Regions from separate parts of the Kitasatospora sp. NPDC059462 genome, predicted to be linked through region 1. Evidence: riboswitches for the same ligand, from Rfam matches in the RefSeq annotation. Region 1 holds a riboswitch; each other region holds the start of a gene.
What was found. Region 1 has a riboswitch for cobalamin ahead of ACFXAM_RS11275 (ribonucleoside-diphosphate reductase subunit alpha). Riboswitches for the same ligand answer to the same signal wherever they lie in the genome.
Positions count from the first base shown of each region.

Region 2: linked by a shared signal. The riboswitch ahead of ACFXAM_RS33945 (ABC transporter substrate-binding protein) and the one ahead of ACFXAM_RS11275 (ribonucleoside-diphosphate reductase subunit alpha) in region 1 are both predicted to bind cobalamin.
Region 3: linked by a shared signal. The riboswitch ahead of ACFXAM_RS05295 (cobalamin biosynthesis protein) and the one ahead of ACFXAM_RS11275 (ribonucleoside-diphosphate reductase subunit alpha) in region 1 are both predicted to bind cobalamin.
Region 4: linked by a shared signal. The riboswitch ahead of metE (5-methyltetrahydropteroyltriglutamate--homocysteine S-methyltransferase) and the one ahead of ACFXAM_RS11275 (ribonucleoside-diphosphate reductase subunit alpha) in region 1 are both predicted to bind cobalamin.

Region 1 is NZ_JBHYUU010000030.1:16,311-20,513, forward strand. It holds gene ACFXAM_RS11270 (ribonucleotide-diphosphate reductase subunit beta) at 1-266, opposite strand, end outside; gene ACFXAM_RS11275 (ribonucleoside-diphosphate reductase subunit alpha) at 266-2,671, opposite strand; cobalamin riboswitch at 2,852-2,992, opposite strand; gene ACFXAM_RS11280 (hypothetical protein) at 3,320-4,203, shown strand, end outside.
Region 2 is NZ_JBHYUU010000220.1:1,827-6,029, reverse strand. It holds gene ACFXAM_RS33955 (maleylpyruvate isomerase N-terminal domain-containing protein) at 1-175, opposite strand, end outside; gene ACFXAM_RS33950 (hypothetical protein) at 1,702-2,079, opposite strand; cobalamin riboswitch at 2,085-2,290, shown strand; gene ACFXAM_RS33945 (ABC transporter substrate-binding protein) at 2,508-3,356, shown strand; gene ACFXAM_RS33940 (FecCD family ABC transporter permease) at 3,353-4,203, shown strand, end outside.
Region 3 is NZ_JBHYUU010000011.1:23,759-27,961, reverse strand. It holds gene ACFXAM_RS05305 (hypothetical protein) at 1-478, opposite strand, end outside; gene ACFXAM_RS05300 (alpha/beta hydrolase family protein) at 640-1,755, opposite strand; cobalamin riboswitch at 1,935-2,147, shown strand; gene ACFXAM_RS05295 (cobalamin biosynthesis protein) at 2,181-3,167, shown strand; gene ACFXAM_RS05290 (cobyric acid synthase) at 3,164-4,203, shown strand, end outside.
Region 4 is NZ_JBHYUU010000174.1:7,315-11,517, forward strand. It holds gene metE (5-methyltetrahydropteroyltriglutamate--homocysteine S-methyltransferase) at 50-2,365, opposite strand; cobalamin riboswitch at 2,511-2,747, opposite strand; gene ACFXAM_RS31190 (cytochrome P450) at 2,973-4,203, shown strand, end outside.

The DNA.
Region 1 (4,203 bases):
ATGTGCTTGTAGAGGCTCAGCACCACGTTGTTCGCGACGATCGAGTCACCGGTCGCGAAGAACGCGACCAGCCGGCCGATCATGTGACGCTCGCCCTCGCTCAGCTTCGCCAGGTCGGCGACGTCCGAGTGAAGGTCCACCTCCTCCACCGTCCAGGTGTTCTTGATGGCGTCGCGGTACCGGTCGTAGAACGACGGGTAACGCATCGGGCGCAGCGTCAGCTCGAAGCCGGGGTCGAGCAGCATCTTGCGGTCTTCGGAGCTCATTACTGGCAGGCCTCGCAGGACTCGGGGTTCTCCAGGGAGCAGGCCAGCGCGGCCTCTTCCTCCGGGGTGAGGGTCGGGGTGTTCACGGGCACCGGGGCGGCGGTGCGGGCGGTGCCGGACGCGGCCTGGGCGATCCGGGTGGCCGGGCGCGAGCGCAGGTAGTAGGTGGTCTTCAGACCGACCTTCCAGGCGTACGCGTACATCGAGCTGAGCTTGCCGATGGTCGGCGCGGCCATGAAGAGGTTCAGCGACTGGCTCTGGTCGATGTACGGCATGCGGGCCGCGGCCAGGTCGATCAGCGCGCGCTGCGGCAGCTCCCAGGCGGTGCGGTACAGCGAGCGGATCTCCGCGGGCAGCCAGCCGAGCTCCTGGACCGAGCCGTTGGCGTCGCGCAGCGCGTCGCGGGTCTGCTGGTCCCAGACGCCGAGCTCCTTGAGGTCGCGCACCAGGTACGGGTTGACCTGGAGGAACTCGCCGGAGAGCGTCTCGCGCTTGAACAGGTTGGACACCTGCGGCTCGATGCACTCGTACACACCGGCGATGGACGCGATGGTCGCGGTCGGCGCGATCGCGAGCAGCAGCGAGTTGCGCAGGCCGGTGACGGCGATCCGCTCGCGCAGCGCGGTCCAGCGATCGGCCCACTCGGGGGTGGCCGAGCCGAAGTGGTCGATGTGCAGCTCGCCGCGGGCGGCGCGGGTCTCGCCGTACGCCTCGTGGCGGCCCAGCTGCTCGGCCAGGTCGGCGGAGCGCTCGTAGGCGGTGAGCATGATGCGCTCGGCGATGAGCGTGGAGAGCGTCCTGGCCTCGGCGGAGTCGAAGTCGATCCGCAGCTGGAAGAAGACGTCCTGGAGGCCCATCACGCCGAGGCCCACCGGCCGCCAGCGGGAGTTGGAGGCGCCGGCCTCGGGGGTCGGGTAGAAGTTGATGTCCACCACGCGGTCGAGGAAGGTGACGGCGGTGCGCACGGTGGCGTCCAGCCGCTCCCAGTCCATCGCGCCCAGCAGGTCGCCGGCCGACGCGCCGGCGGCGACGTGGGCGCCGAGGTTGACCGAGCCGAGGTTGCAGACGGCGGTCTCGGAGTCGTCGGTGACCTCCAGGATCTCCGTGCAGAGGTTGGAGGAGTGGACGGTGCGGCCCGGCAGCGCGGTCTGGTTGGCGGCGCGGTTGGAGGCGTCCTTGAAGGTCATCCAGCCGTTGCCGGTCTGCGCGAGGGTGCGCATCATCCGGGCGTAGAGGGTCTGCGCGGGGATGGTGCGCACGGCCTTGCCGGCCAGTTCGGCCTTGCGGTAGGCCTCGTCGAACTCCTCGCCCCACAGGTCGACCAGCTCGGGGACGTCGGCGGGGGAGAACAGCGACCAGTCGGCGTTGGCGTTGACCCGGCGCATGAACTCGTCCGGGATCCAGTGCGCCAGGTTCAGGTTGTGGGTGCGGCGCGCCTCCTCACCGGTGTTGTCGCGGAGCTCCAGGAACTCCTCGATGTCGGCATGCCAGGTCTCCAGGTAGACGCAGGCCGCGCCCTTGCGGCGGCCGCCCTGGTTGACGGCGGCGACCGAGGAGTCGAGGGTGCGCAGGAACGGCACGATGCCGTTGGACTTGCCGTTGGTGCCGCGGATCAGCGAGCCGCGCGAGCGGATCCGGGAGTAGGACAGGCCGATGCCGCCGGCGTGCTTGGACAGCCGGGCGATCTGCGCGTAGCGCGAGTAGATCGAGTCCAGGTTGTCCAGCGGGGAGTCCAGCAGGTAGCAGCTGGACATCTGGGGGTGGCGGGTGCCGGAGTTGAAGAGGGTCGGCGAGGAGGTCAGGTACTCCAGCCGGCTCATCAGGCGGTACAGCTCGGCGACCTCGGCGACCGACTGCTCGGTGTCGCCGACCGCCAGGCCACAGGCGACGCGGAGCAGGAAGTGCTGCGGGGTCTCGACGACCTTGCGGGTGATCGGGTGGCGCAGCAGGTAGCGGGACTGCACGGTGCGCAGGCCGAAGTACTCGAAGCGGTCGTCGCCCCGGGGGTCGACCAGGGCGTCCAGGGCGGCGGTGTGCTTGGCGACGAAGTCGGCGGTGGTGTCGCCGATCAGGCCCTCGGCGTGGCCGACCGCGATCGAGGTGGAGAACGAGACCACGCCCTGGCTCGCCGCCTCGTCCACGATCTCCAGCGCGAGCAGGCGGGCCGCGAGCTTGGAGTACTGCGGGTCCTCGGCGATCATCGACGCGGCGGCGTCGACGGCCAGCCCGCGCAGCTCGGCGAAGTCCGAGCCGGCGTGGCGGCCGCGGAGCGCGGCGGCGGCGACATGGCCGGGGTCGACCTGGGGGAGGTCGGTGCTGCGGTCGGTCAGGAGGCGCAGGAGCGCACCGCCGGGGTCGGAGACCGTCGGGTCGGCGGGGGCGGAGCTGGAACCCTGGGCGGGCAGGGTGGCTGAGGCAGCGGTGGTCAAGGCGCTCTCTCCTGGCGGCGGTCGACGGCGGTGGCTCGGGCCGGGCCGTTCGGGGCAGGGGAGATCGCCGTGCGGCCCGGAGGCGTCGCACGCGTGTCGTCCCCGGCCCGCCCGCGAGGCCCGGAAGGTGGTGCTGGTGCCATGGCCCCTGCGGGGAGGCGTCGGCACGCCGTCGGCAGGTACTCGGACTCGCGGCGCCCTTCGGGGGCGGCCGCACACCGCTGCGGGGCAGTCCCGGACTCGCACCGGGTTCCCCTGCGTCGACAGCAGGGACGAGCATACATCTAGTGGTGCTCGCTGGATGCGACACCACATGTTGTGCAGCGTGGCGTGTTGCTCCGATGACCGGTGGTACCGGGGAGGGGCCTTGGGGCGCCCGCGCGGGGTCCGTTGCGAAACGGATTGGTCACCGGGACGGTCCCTCGTCCGGTGCATGCCCTACGATCTCGGCACATGAGCGAGGGAACGGGCGCTCCGGGGGACTGGGCCGGTAGGGCCGTGCCGCCGGGGCAGGGTCAGCAGCCTGGTGTGCCGGGTCAGGTGCCGCAGCCGGGGCGGCCGCCGGTGCCGCCGCCCGGCGGGTTCGGGCCGCCTGCGACGCCGTACGTGCAACCGGGGGCGGGGGTGCCGCCGCAGGCCCAGCCGCCGGTGGCGCCGCACGTGCCGTCCGGCGCGGTGCCGTACCCGCAGCCGGGGCCCCCGCAGGGTGCCCAGCCGCCGCAGCCGCCGGCCGGACCGCAGCCGGGACCGCAGCCCGCGCCCCCGTTCGCCGGGTGGCCGCAGCAGGGCGCCCAGCCGCCGCAGCCGTCGCCCCCGAACGAGCCGGACTGGAACGCGATGGCGGACCGGCACGCCGACGAGTCGCGCCGCCGCAAGCGGCTGTGGATCGGCGCGGTGGTCGTCGCCGCCGTGCTGGTCGGCGGGATCGTCGGGGCCGGGGTGTGGATCAACGGCCGTGACAAGGGCGACGACCCGAAGCCGGCCGCGAGCGGGACCACCACCGGTACCCCGTCCGCCACGGCCACGCCCACCGAGCAGGCGGTGGCGGTGATCTCCGACGCCGCCACCGACAAGCTGCCGGTCGACGCGGCGACGCTGTTCCCCGATCAGACCCGGACCATCGACGGCAAGGTGTGGACCCGTCAGGTGACCGGTTCGACCGCTCCCTGCTCCAAGGCCACCACCGGCGGACTCGGCCTCGCGCTCGGCGACGACACCTGCCGCTCGCTGGTCCGCGCGACCTACGTCAGTGGCGAGAGCGCCGTCACGGTCGGGGTCGCGGTCTTCGACAACAAGGCGGGCGCGGACCGGGCGATCGGCCGCCACGCGGGCCTGATCCAGGGTCTGTCCGGCACCGGTGTCCCGATGTTCTGCGTGACCGACAAGTCCGGCTGCACCGAGACCCACGCGTCGATCGGGCGCTTCGGCTACTTCACGGTGGCCGGTTCGCTGAAGCAGGGGACGGACCAGAGCGACCAGCTCGCGACGGCCGCCGCCGGAGCGCTGGC
Region 2 (4,203 bases), on a different contig from region 1:
CGGCCTGACGGCGGCGGCCGTCGCCGAGGTGCTGCGCCAGTTCGCGCAGCGTCCACTCCGGGCAGCCGGGGACCTGGACGTCGAGGTCGGGGGCGGACGCGATCGCGGCGCGGAACGCGGCCGAGCGGTCCTCGATCAGCCGCAGGACCTCGGGGAACTCCAAGATTTTTTGCACGACGGTTGTGTATCACGGGGCTCCGGCCGCCGGACAGCGAGTTTGTCGGAGCCCGGTCAGAGGCCGCGGCTGCCCGGCCGGGCGGCGCGGTGCCTTGCCGTGCCGTGCCGTGCCGTGCCGTGCCGACGGGCGGTGACCCTGGTCGGCGGATGGGTGTGCCCGCATCCGGTGGCGGGCCGAGGGTCGGCATGCCGAGGTCGGCCGACGTCGGACCGGTCCGGCGGGATGCGGCTCGGCGCCGTTTGCACAGCACCAGGACACACCGGTCGAGTGCGTGGAAATCCGGTGGGCGGGAAAGGCCGTCCGGCAGGAAAACCGATCACATCCCCATGCCGATGACCGCCCGGCGTAGTCCCCGCGAGCTCCTCCCGCATCTCAGGAGAACCGGGAACGGGTGGCCGCCGATGACGGAGGTCGCCGCAGATCGACCCACCGTCAGCGAGTCAATGGCGGTCCGCCGGCGAGCCGCTGGTACGACGTCCCCGGACCCATCGGACACCGTGTCAGCTTCTCGGGTTCGGTCGATTCCCCAGAGGGATCTCCTTGCTCGCGCGGCCTTCTCAGGCGTGTTCACATGAGTATTGCGCCCCGGCCACCGCCATGTGCGGTGTACGAACGGGATCGGAATTCGAGGAACTCACGGAGGATGGATTGCGACGGAAACACCTGACCCTGCTGCGGAACGTCGCCCTGCCGGTGCTGGCCGCCACACTGCTGACCGGATTCGTGACACCCCAGGCGGAGGCCGGTGACGAGACCGACCACCGGTGAGGGGGCGGCTGCCCGCACAGCTGCTCGTCCGGGAAGCCGGGCCCTCCGGGACCTCCCGGACCTCAGGGCCCGGCAGGACCGCAGGGACCGGCCGGTCCGGTCGGCCCTGTCGGACCTGCGGGGCCGACCCTCCCGACCCAGATCATCCAGACGACCCACACCCTGACCTCCGGACTCAACACGGGAACCACGGCCTGTCCGGCAGGTACCGTCATCACGGGCGGTGGGCTGCGGACGCCCCTCGGCGGCAACAACCTCACGGTCCAGCTGTACGAGTCCTACCCGTCCGCCGCGAACATGTGGACGGTGTCCTTCAACAACTCGGCAAGCACCAGCGGCTCCTACATGGTCTACGCCGTCTGTCTGCCGGTGACGTGACCCGGGCGGAACCCCTTCTGACGCCAAGTCGCCTTCGGCCCGCCGGCGCACCGTTCGGGTGAGCTCGGCGGGCCTCGGCGATCCGCGTCCGGCGGTGAACGGGTCGAGCGCGCCGCGTGCGGCCGCTCGGCCGGCAGGGGCGGACCCCTGCCGCTCAACGGCACCTTACGGAGCCGTCCGCCTGCTCCCACCGCCGGCGGTCGCGACCGTCCCGCCCCCGACGGACACCGCGCCGCGCTGCCACGACAACGACCCGGCCGACGATCTCGCCCGGCGGGTGCGGCCCGCACCGCGGCCCGCGACGTCACCACCCTCCCCTGGCCCCCGGCACCGGCCACCACCGAGGGCGCGCACGTCGTGGCCGCGCGCTGCGTCCGTCATGGGCTTCCGCCGTCCGCTGCGTCGAGTGCCGCGGCGCGGGCGAGGAGTCCGTCACGGCCGACGGCGTCGCCGGCCGCCGAGGCGACGACCGTCCGGGCCCGGCCGCGCTCGACGATCCGGCGCATGGTCCGCCCGGGATCCGCGAGGGCCGTCGTCGAGACGAGGACGAGGTCCGCCGCGTGGGCGAGCGGCTCGTGGCGGGTGTTGACGCCGTCCCGGTTGTGCAGGTCGGTGGAGAGCGTCAGGCCGGCCTCGCGCAGCAGCGGCAGCGCGAAGGCGCGCGGAGGGGGTGGTCGGCACGTGGGCGTGGGGGCGCTGCGCGGCCGGCGCCCGGGCGGTGTCCTCGGGCAGCCGGTCGGCACCGACCTGACCACGCCTGATACCTTGCCATCGCCGTGGTGTTCGGGAAACCGGTTCGAGTCCGGTGCGGCCCTCGCCACTGTTGCCGCGGAGTACCGCGGCCCTCGCTGACCGGCTCCGCCAGCGGTCAGGGCCACTGGGACGGCTCGAAGAGCCCCCCGGGAAGGTCGGCTGCGGTGCGTCGATGCGGAAGCCAGGAGACCGGCCACGGCGCGACATGTTCCACGAGGGTTTTGGAGAACACGTGCCCCGCGCTTTGCCGTACCCGTTTGCGTCCATACGTTCCGCACGCCCCGCAGGTCGGGTACGTGCCGGCCGGGCGGTCGCGGCCGTCCTGTTCACCGGCGTGCTCGGCGCCTGCACGGGCGCCCCCGCGCCCGTCGCGTCCACGGCGACGGGCGGAAGCGCTGCGCCGGTCAGCCTGGTCAACTGCGGGACGACCGTGACGGCCGGCGCCCCGCCCGAGCGGCTGGTGACGCTCAACCAGGGGGCCACCGAGGTCGCCCTGGCCCTCGGCCTGGAGTCCCGGATGGCCGGTACCGCCTACCTCGACAACGCCGTCCCGGAGAAATGGAAGGCGGCCTACGACTCCGTTCCGGTGCTCTCCGAGGACTACCCGACGAAGGAGAAGCTCCTCGCGGCCCGTCCCGACTTCCTGTACGCCTCCTACTCCAGCGCGTTCACCGACAAGGTCGCGGGAAGCCGGGAGGAACTGCGCGGCCAGGGCATGCCGTCGTACCTGTCCCCGTTCGGCTGCGCGGACAAGAGCCAGGTGCCGCCGACGACCTGGCAGGCGATGTGGGGCGAACTGAACGACGTCGCCAGGGTGTTCGGCGTCCCGGAGCGGGCGGCCGCGCTCCAGCGGCAGCAGGAGGACCAGCTGGCCGGGTTCAGGGCGACGGCCGCGGGCAAGGACCTGAAGGTCCTGTGGTTCGACTCGGACACCAAGGCGCCGTACGTCGGCGCCGGCCACGGCGGGCCGCAGCTGGTGCTCGACGCCGTGGGCGCCCGCAACGTCTTCGCGGACCTGCCCGGCAGCTGGCAGAGCGTGAGCTGGGAGAAGGTCGTCGCCGCGGATCCGGACGCCATCGTGCTCGCGGACGCCGACTGGGACACCGCCCGGTCCAAGATCGACTACCTGGAGAACGACCCGGTGCTGAGCAGGCTCACCGCCGTGCAGCGCAAGGCCTTCGTGGTGGTGCCGTTCTCGGAGTCGACGCCCGGCGTGCTGCTCGCCGACGGCGCCGCCCGGGTGTCGGCCGGGCTGGGCCTGCTGCGCCCGGGTTCATGACCGCCGCACCCCGCCCCGCCGTGCGGCCCGCCGGTCCGGGCCGCACGGCGGCGGCCCTGGCCGTCGCCGCCGCCCTGCTCCTGACCACCGTGCTCCTCGGTCTGGCCGTCGGCTCGCAGCACGAGCCGGTCCGGACGGTGTTCGAGGTCGTGGTGCGCCGTCTCGGACTGGGCGACCCGCCCGTGACGCTGCTGGACGACCAGATCGTCTGGCAGCTGCGGCTGCCCCGGGTCCTGGGAGCGGCCGCCACCGGCGCCGGACTCGCGGTCTGCGGCGCCGTGCTGCAGACCCTCACCGGCAACGACCTGGCCGATCCCTTCCTGCTCGGGATCTCGGACGGGGCCGCCGCCGGCGCCGTCACCGTGATCGTCCTCGGCGTCGGCGTGTCCGGCGCCGTGGGCACCGGCGCGGTGGCGGTCGCCGCGTTCGCCGGTGCCCTGCTCGCGGCCGTCGTCGTGCTGGCCCTGGCCGCCGCGCGCACCCGGACGCTGCCGACCACCCGGACCGTGCTCGCCGGCATCGCCGTGGGCCAGATGTGCGGGGCCTACACCTCGTTCGTCGTGCTGGTCCTCGGGGACCGCAACGCGGCGCGCGGCGTCATGGAGTGGACGCTGGGCTCGGTCGCCGGCGTGCGGTGGCCCACCGCCGTCCTCCTGACCGCGGTCGCGCTGATCGGCATCACGGTCCTCGCCTCCTCGGCCCGCGACCTGGACGCCTTCGCCTTCGGCGAGACCGCCGCCCGCTCCCTCGGCGTCCACGTCGAGCGCACCCGCTGGGTCCTCGTCGCCACCGCCGCGCTGGTGACCGCGTGCCTGGTCGCCCAGACCGGCGTGATCGGGTTCCTCGG
Region 3 (4,203 bases), on a different contig from region 1:
GTTCCCAGGCGTGCAGGCGCCAGCCGGGGCCGGCACCGCCGTCCCGGGCCTCGACCAGGCCGACCAGCAGGGCCTGGCCCCACGCCTTGGCGGCGGCGCCCACCGTCATGGCGAGGGCGCGGCCGGCGGCGCGGGCGTCGTCGGGGAGCAGCTCGCCGCGCTTGTCGACCTCGTCGAGTTCGCCGGCCCAGCGGGCGATCCGGACGGCGTCGACCAGCATGCGGCGGGCCAGCGGGGCGAGTTCGGCGGGGGCGGGGAAGCCCTCCGGCACGGGGACCCGGCCACGGCCGGGTGCGGGGGCGGGGCCTCGTCGGCGGGGTACGCCCGGGGCCCCCGGCCTGGCGCCGGCGGGGCGGTGGGCCGTTCCGGGGAGACGGGTCACCGTCGCACCGGTACCGATCGTCGGCGGGAGCGGGGCATCACGGTCGCGCGGATTCCGAGACGTCACGTCGAGCAGTCTTCCCCTTGTACCGGCCATCTGTCACATCCGGTTGTCCGCGCGGGGCGGGCGGGGGGCGCGGGGGCTCGACAAGATCGGGCAACAGAGGCCAAACCGACTGGCCTGATCTTTGTGGCGGGTCCATGCCACGAAGAACGGGTGCGCCGCGGAATTCCGCGCGAGGGGGGGATCGGAACGGCTCAGCAGAACGGAGTGAGCCAGCGGCGCAGGGTCTCGGCGTAGCGGTCGGGGGCGGTGTTCCAGAGCGCGGCGTGATCACCCCCGGGAAAGGCCTGGAGGTTGACCACGTCCGGTCGGCGGCGGGCGAGGCGCTCGGCCGCCGCGAACGGGGCCACCGGGTCGTCCGGGCCGTGCAGCACCAGGGTCGGCACCCGCAGGTCGGTCCCCTCGGCGATGCGGGCGAAGTCGGCCAGATCCACGCCGGTGCGGCCCTGCGCCGCGAGCGCGCCCAGTTCGGCGGCCGCCCCCCGGAAGCCGGAGCGGGCGGCGTCCCGGCGGGCGGTGGCCGGCCAGTCCAGCACCGGCGAGTCCAGGACCAGGCTGCTGATCGAGGGGGCGAGGTCCGAGCGGGCGGCGGTCTGCAGGGCCATCGTGGCGCCGAGCGACCAGCCGTGGAGCACCACCCGGCCCGCGCCGGCGTCCAGGGCGGTGCGCACCGCCGCCTCGACGTCCCGCCACTCGGTCTCGCCGAAGTGGCCGAGGCCGTCCGGGGAGGCCGGGGCCCCGGCGTCGCCGCGGTAGGTGACGACCAGGGCGGGCAGGCCGAGGCGCTGCAGCTCGGGGAGGACGGGCAGGGCCTGGGTGCGGTCGGCGTCCGGGCCGTGCACCAGGACCACCCAGGTGCCGCGCTTGCCGTCCAGCCGCCACGCGGGCATCGCGCCGAGTTCGCCCTCGACGGCGGTCTCGGCGAACGGCAGCCCGAGCGCCCGGCCCGGGTCGCCGAGGTGGACCCGGGGGGTGAAGCGGACCTCGGTGCCGGGAGCGAGGGTGCCCCGGTCCGCGCGCACCAGCCGGCGGGTGACCCCCTTCTCGTCACTGTGCAGGACCTCCTCGACGACCGCGTGGCCGTCCTCGCCCCACTCGACGGCCCAGCGGCCGGGGCGCTCGCTCACCGGCGTGCGGGTGAAGGTGACCCGCCCCGCGCCGAGGGCCTGGACGAGCACCGGGCCGGTCCGGACGCGGGCGGCCCCGGCCGGGCGGACCATCCGCTCGGACGCCCGGCGGCCGATCACCAGGACGGCGGCCCCGGTGCCGACGGCGGCGGCCGCCACGGTGGCCGCGATTCCCCAACGCATACTCGCTCCCCGGTGCTCGGTGTCTGGCTCGGTCTCCGGTCTCGCTGTCCCGACCCACCCTCAGTCCACTCGCGCGGGCGGGGGGAGGCCAGCAGGACACGGCCGTACGGGTAGTTCCGGGAGGAAAATCACATGGCTGCGGCGGGGCGGCCCGGCGTGTGACCAACACCCCCGACGACCTCGGTTGACTCCCGGTTCGGGCCCATGATGGGATCCTTCAGCCAATACGGAGGCATGCAGAGGAAGCCGGTGCGAGTCCGGCGCGGTCCCGCCACTGTCACCGGGGAGCACGACCGGAACACGCCACGGCGGGCCGTCAGAAGCCGCTGGAAGGCCCGGGAGGTGCGTTCGACCCGGAAGCCAGGAGACTCTCGCCCCCGGTTCGTCGATCCAGGGCGCGGACCCTGAGTGAGGACACGCACGCGATGCTGCGCCCTGCCGTGCGCCCGTTGACCCGGGCCGCCGCCTTCGGCGCCGGCGCGGTGGCCGGGTACCTGGCCGACGCCCGGTTCGCCGACCCGCGCCGCGGCCACCCGGTGGCCGGCTTCGGCACCGCCGCCGCCCGGCTGGAACGCCTGCTCTGGCGCGACCACCGCGCCGTCGGCACCGCCTTCACCGCCCTGGCCGTGGGCACCGTCGCGGCCGGTGCCCTCGCCGCCGACCGGCTGCTGGCCCGCCGCCCGCCCGCCCGGGCCGCCCTCGCCGCCGCCGCGACCTGGACGGTGCTCGGCGGCACCTCGCTGACCCGGGAGGCCCGCACCATCGGCCGTTCGCTGGCGGCCGGCGACCTGACGGCGGCCCGGGAGCGGCTGCCGCACCTGTGCGGACGCGACCCGAGCGCGCTGGACGAGCAGCAGCTGGCCCGCGCGGTCGTCGAGTCGGTGGCCGAGAACACCGCCGACGCCGTGGTCAACGCCCTGGTCTGGGGCGGCCTCGCGGGCACCCCGGGCCTGCTGGCGTTCCGCGCGGTGAACACCCTGGACGCGATGGTCGGTCACCGCTCGCCCCGCTACGCCCGGTTCGGCTGGGCCTCGGCGCGGCTGGACGACGTGGCGGGCTGGCCCGGCGCGCGGCTGACCGCGCTGCTGACGGTGGCCGCCGCCCCCGAACCGCGCACCGCCTGGCGGGTCTGGCGGCGCGACGGCTCGGCGCACCCCAGCCCGAACGCCGGTCAGGCCGAGTCGGCGTTCGCCGGCGCGGTGGGCGTGCGCCTCGGCGGGACGCTGCACTACGGCGAGCGGGTGGAGCACCGCCCCGTGCTGGGCGGGGAGCTGCGGCCGGTCGGGGTGGACGACATCGAACGGGCCTGTGTGCTCTCCCGGCGGGTGAGCGCGCTGGCCCTGGGTACGACGGTCGCCGGGCACCTGCTGCTCCGGGCGGCCCTGGGCGGGATGCGGAGGAGTGGGGCATGAGCAAGGCGCTGCTGGTCGCCGGGACGACCTCGGACGCCGGCAAGAGCGTGGTCACCGCGGGCATCTGCCGCTGGCTGGCCCGGCAGGGTGTCGCGGTCGCGCCGTTCAAGGCGCAGAACATGTCGCTGAACTCCTTCGTCACCGCCGACGGCGCCGAGATCGGCCGCGCGCAGGCGATGCAGGCGCAGGCGGCCCGGGTGGAGCCGGAGGCGGCGATGAACCCGGTGCTGCTCAAGCCCGGGGCCGACGGCCGCAGCCAGGTGGTGCTGCTGGGCCGGCCGGTCGCCGAGGTCGGCGCGATGGACTACCGCGAGCGCAAGCCGGTGCTGCTGGAACGCGCCCTGGAGTGCCTGGCGGACCTGCGCCGGCGCTTCGACGTGGTGGTCTGCGAGGGCGCGGGATCGCCCGCCGAGATCAACCTGCGCGACCGCGACATCGCCAACATGGGCCTGGCCACCGCCGCCGGCCTGCCGGTCGTGGTGGTCGGCGACATCGACCGCGGCGGGGTGTTCGCGGCGATGTACGGGACGCTGGCGCTGTTGTCGGCCGAGGACCAGCGGCATGTGGCGGGCTGGTTCGTCAACAAGTTCCGCGGCGACGCGCGGCTGCTCGCGCCGGGCCTGGAGATGCTGCGCGAGCTGACCGGCCGTCCGGTGCTCGGCACCCTGCCGATGCTGGCGGACCTGTGGCTGGACGCCGAGGACTCGCTCGACCTGTCCACCGTCGTCGACCGGACGGCCGCGCGCGGCCCGCTCGGCGCGGACGTGCTGCGGGTGGCCGTGCTGCGCTTCCCCCGGCTGTCCAACTTCACCGACCTGGACGCGCTCGCCCAGGAGCCCGGCGTGCTGGTCCGCTGGGCCACCCGCCCGGAGGAACTGGCCGACGCCGACCTCGTCGTGCTGCCCGGTACCCGGGCCACCGTCGCGGACCTCGCCTGGCTGCGCGAACGCGGCCTGGAGCCGGTGCTGAGGGCCCGGGCGGCGGCCGGGCAGCCGCTGCTCGGCGTCTGCGGCGGCTACCAGATGCTGGCGCACTC
Region 4 (4,203 bases), on a different contig from region 1:
CCCCGGAAGGGCGGGCGCGCACCGCGGGGTGTGCGCGCCCGCGGCCGCGTCAGCCCGTGAGTTCCCCGCGCAGGCGGCGGGCGGCGGTGACCAGGTTCTCCAGGGAGGCGCGGGTCTCCGGCCAGCCGCGGGTCTTCAGGCCGCAGTCGGGGTTGACCCAGAGCCGCTCGGCGGGGATCGCGGCCAGGCCGGTGCGCAGCAGCCGCTCGGCCTCGTCGGCGCTCGGTACGCGCGAGGAGTGGATGTCCCACACGCCGGGGCCGACCTCGCGCGGGTACCCGGCGGCGGCGAGTTCGCCGGCGACCCGCATGTGGGAGCGGGTGGCCTCCAGGGAGATGACGTCCGCGTCGAGGTCGTCGATGGCCGTCATGATCGCGCCGAACTCGGCGTAGCACATGTGGGTGTGGATCTGGGTGTCGGCGCGGACGCCGGAGGTGGCGAGGCGGAACGCCTCCGTCGCCCAGTCCAGGTAGGCCGGTCGGCCGTCGGCGCGCAGCGGCAGGGTCTCACGCAGGGCGGGTTCGTCGACCTGGACGACGGCGGCGCCGGCGGCCTCCAGGTCGGCGACCTCGTCGCGCAGGGCCAGGGCGACCTGGCGGGCGGTGTCGGCGAGCGGCTGGTCGTCGCGGACGAAGGACCACGCGAGCATGGTGACCGGGCCGGTGAGCATGCCCTTGACCGGGCGGTCGGTGAGGCCCTGGGCGTAGCGGAACCAGTCGACCGTCATCGGGCCCGGGCGGGAGACGTCCCCGGCAAGGACCGGCGGGCGGACGTAGCGGGTGCCGTAGGACTGCACCCAGCCGTGCCGGGTGGCGAGGAAGCCGGTGAGCTGTTCGGCGAAGTACTGGACCATGTCGTTGCGTTCGGGCTCGCCGTGCACCAGGACGTCCAGCCCGGCCTTCTCCTGGAAGGCGATCACCTCGCGGACCTCGGCCTCCATCCGCGCCCGGTAGGCGGCGGCGTCGGTCCGCCCGGCGGTGAGGTCGGCGCGGGCGGCCCGCAGTTCGGCGGTCTGCGGGAAGGAGCCGATCGTGGTGGTGGGCAGCAGCGGAAGGCCGAGCCGGGCGCGCTGGGCCCCGGCGCGCCCGGGGTGGGCCGGGGTGCGGCGGGCGTCCTCGGCGGTGACGGCGGCGGTGCGGGCGCGCACGGCGGGGTCGCGGGTGATCGGGGAGGCGGCCCGGGAGGCCAGGTGGGCGCGGTTGGCGGCGAGTTCGGCGGCGATCGCGCCGGTGCCCTCGCGCAGGCCGCGCGCGAGCAGCGCGGTCTCCTCGGCCTTCTGCCGGGCGAAGGCGAGCCAGCGGGCGAGCTGCGGGTCGAGGTCCCGCTCGGCGGTGGCGTCGACCGGCACGTGCAGCAGGGAGCAGGACGGCGCCACGTCCACGTGGCCGGCCAGGCCGAGCAGGGTGGCCAGGGTGGCGAGCGAGGCCTCCAGGTCGTTGATCCAGATGTTGCGGCCGTCGACGACGCCCGCGACCAGGCGCTTGCCGGGCAGTCCGCCGGCGGCGGCGAGGTCGTCCAGATTGGCGGCGGCCGGCCCGGTGAAGTCCAGTGCCAGCCCCTCCACGGGCGCCGCGGCCAGCACCGGAAGCGCCTCGCCGAGGCGGTCGAAGTAGCTCGCGACCAGCAGCTTCGGCCGGTCGGTGCGGGCGCCGAGCTCGCGGTAGGCGCGGGCGACGGCGTTCAGTTCGGCCGGGGTGCGGTCCTGGACGAGCGCGGGCTCGTCCAGCTGCACCCAGTCCGCGCCGGCCGCGTGCAGGTCGGCGAGGAGTTCGGCGTAGACGGGCAGCAGCCGGTCCAGCAGGGTGAGCGGCCGGAAGTCCTCCGCGACGCCGGGGGCGGGCTCGGCCAGCAGCAGGTAGGTGACCGGGCCCACCAGCACCGGGCGGGCCTCGTGGCCGGCGGCGAGCGCCTCGGCGAGTTCGCCGACCGCCTTGCCGGAGTTGGCGGTGAAGGCGGTGTCCGGCCCCAGTTCGGGGACGAGGTAGTGGTAGTTGGTGTCGAACCACTTGGTCATCTCCAGCGGCGCGGCGTCCTGGGTGCCGCGCGCCATGGCGAAGTAGCCGTCGAGCGGGTCGGCGTCGACGGCGGCCCGGTGGCGGGCGGGGACGGCGCCGACGGCGACGGTGGTGTCGAGCACGTGGTCGTAGAGCGAGAAGTCGCCGGTGGGGAGTTCGCGCACGCCCGCCCCGGCGAGCTGCGTCCAGTTCTCCCGGCGCAGTCGGGCGGCGGTGGCGTGCAGGGCGTCGGCGGTGACGGTGCCCTTCCAGTAGCCCTCGACCGCCTTCTTGAGCTCCCGGTTCCGGCCCTGCCGGGGGTAGCCGTGGACGGTGGCCAGGGTGGCCGCGGCTGCGGACTTCGCTGTCAAGGGACTCTCCTTCGCGAGTCTTGATCCTCGGTGCCCGGTGACGGGACGAGGGCGCGAAGGGATGACGTACCGGACGGAGGCGCCTACGCGGCTCCGTGTGCACGCCGACCCGCCCACGAGGTCACCGGGATGGCCGCGCGCGATCGGTCGCGCGCGGACAGCGGGCAGGTCTTCGGACTCGCGGGCACGCCCGCCCCCGAAAGGGCGGACACCTACTGGCCGTCGCTTCCCGGGCCGCTCGGGCCCAGTGCGTATGACGGCGGTCGTTCCCGCTCACCGCTGCGGGGCAGTCCCGGACTGGCCAGTCGAAAGGCGTCACCGGGTTCCCTCTTACGACGCGCCTGCCTGGCGGGCAGGGCGAACCAGCTGCACGGTCAGCGTAGACGCAGGACGGCGGCCCCGTCACGGAATTCCGTGACGCCCCCCGTACCGCGTCCGGGGCGTCCGGAGCCGGCCGGGACGGGCGAACGCGTGGTGCCCGGCCCTCGGGGGCGGCGCCCCCGGGCGCGCGGCACGGTGACAAGCGCCCTTCCGCCGCCGCCCGGTCGGTCGTACGGTCACCATCGGCCGACCGTTTCCGACCGCCGCTCCCCTTCCAGGAGGGCCCATGGAACCCCGCTGCCCCTACACCCACGTCCTCGACACCCGCGGCACCGCCCTGCACGCCGAGGCCGCCCATCTGCGCTCCCACGGCCCAGCCGTCCGGGTCGAGCTCCCCGGCCGCGTCCAGGCCTGGTCGGTGACCCGGGCCGACGTCGCCCGGAAGCTGCTCACCGACCCCCGGCTCGCCAAGAACGCCCGCCACCACTGGCCCGACTGGATCGACGGCCGGGTCGGCCCCGACTGGCCGCTGGCCAGCTGGGTCGCGGTGGAGTCGATGTTCACCAGCGACGGTGCGGACCACCTCCGGCTGCGCACCCTCACCGCGCCCTCGTTCGGCCCGCGCCGGGTGGAGGCGCTGCGGCCCCGGGTGCGGGCGATCGCCGCCGCCCTGGTCGACGCGCTGCGCGGCGCCGCGCCCGGCGCGACCGTCGACCTGCACACCGGCCTCTCCTACCCGTTGCCGACCACGCTGATCTGCGACCTGTTCGGCGTCCCCGAGGAGCAGCGGGCGGAGGTGCGCCGGGTGGTGGACGGCGTCCTGGCGACCGACGCCACCCCCGAGCACGCCAAGGGCGTCCTCGACGACCTGTTCGCCGCCATGGCCCGCCTCGCCGCCACCAAGCGGGCGGCGCCGGGCGACGACATGACCAGCGAGCTGATCGCCACCCGTGACGCCCACGGGTCCCGGCTCAGCGAGTCGGAGCTGGTCTCCACCCTGATCCTGATGATCGGCGCCGGGTCGGAGACCGCCGTCAACCTCATCGACCACACGGTGGCGCTGCTGCTCTCGCACCCCGGGCAGCTGGCGCTGATCCGCTCCGGCGCGGCGACCTGGCGCGACGCCATCGAGGAGTCGCTGCGCCTGGAGGCGCCGGTGATGCACCTGCCGATGTACTTCGCCGCCGCGGACATCGACCTCGGCGAGGGCGTGCTGATCCGGGCCGGCGAGCCGGTCCTGTTCGCCTTCGGCGCGGCCGGGCGGGATCCGGCCCTGCACCCCGACCGGCCGGAGGAGTTCGACCTCACCCGGTCCGACAAGACCCATCTGGCCTTCGGCCACGGCCGGCACTACTGCTTGGGCGCGGTGCTCGGCACGATGGAGGCCGAGGAGGCGCTGAGCGCCCTGTTCGGCGCCTTCCCCGACGTCGAACTCGCGCTGCCGCCGGAGGGGCTGCTCCCGCAGGAGTCGTTCATCGTGAACGCCCTGCGGTCCCTGCCGGTCCGGCTCAGCCCGG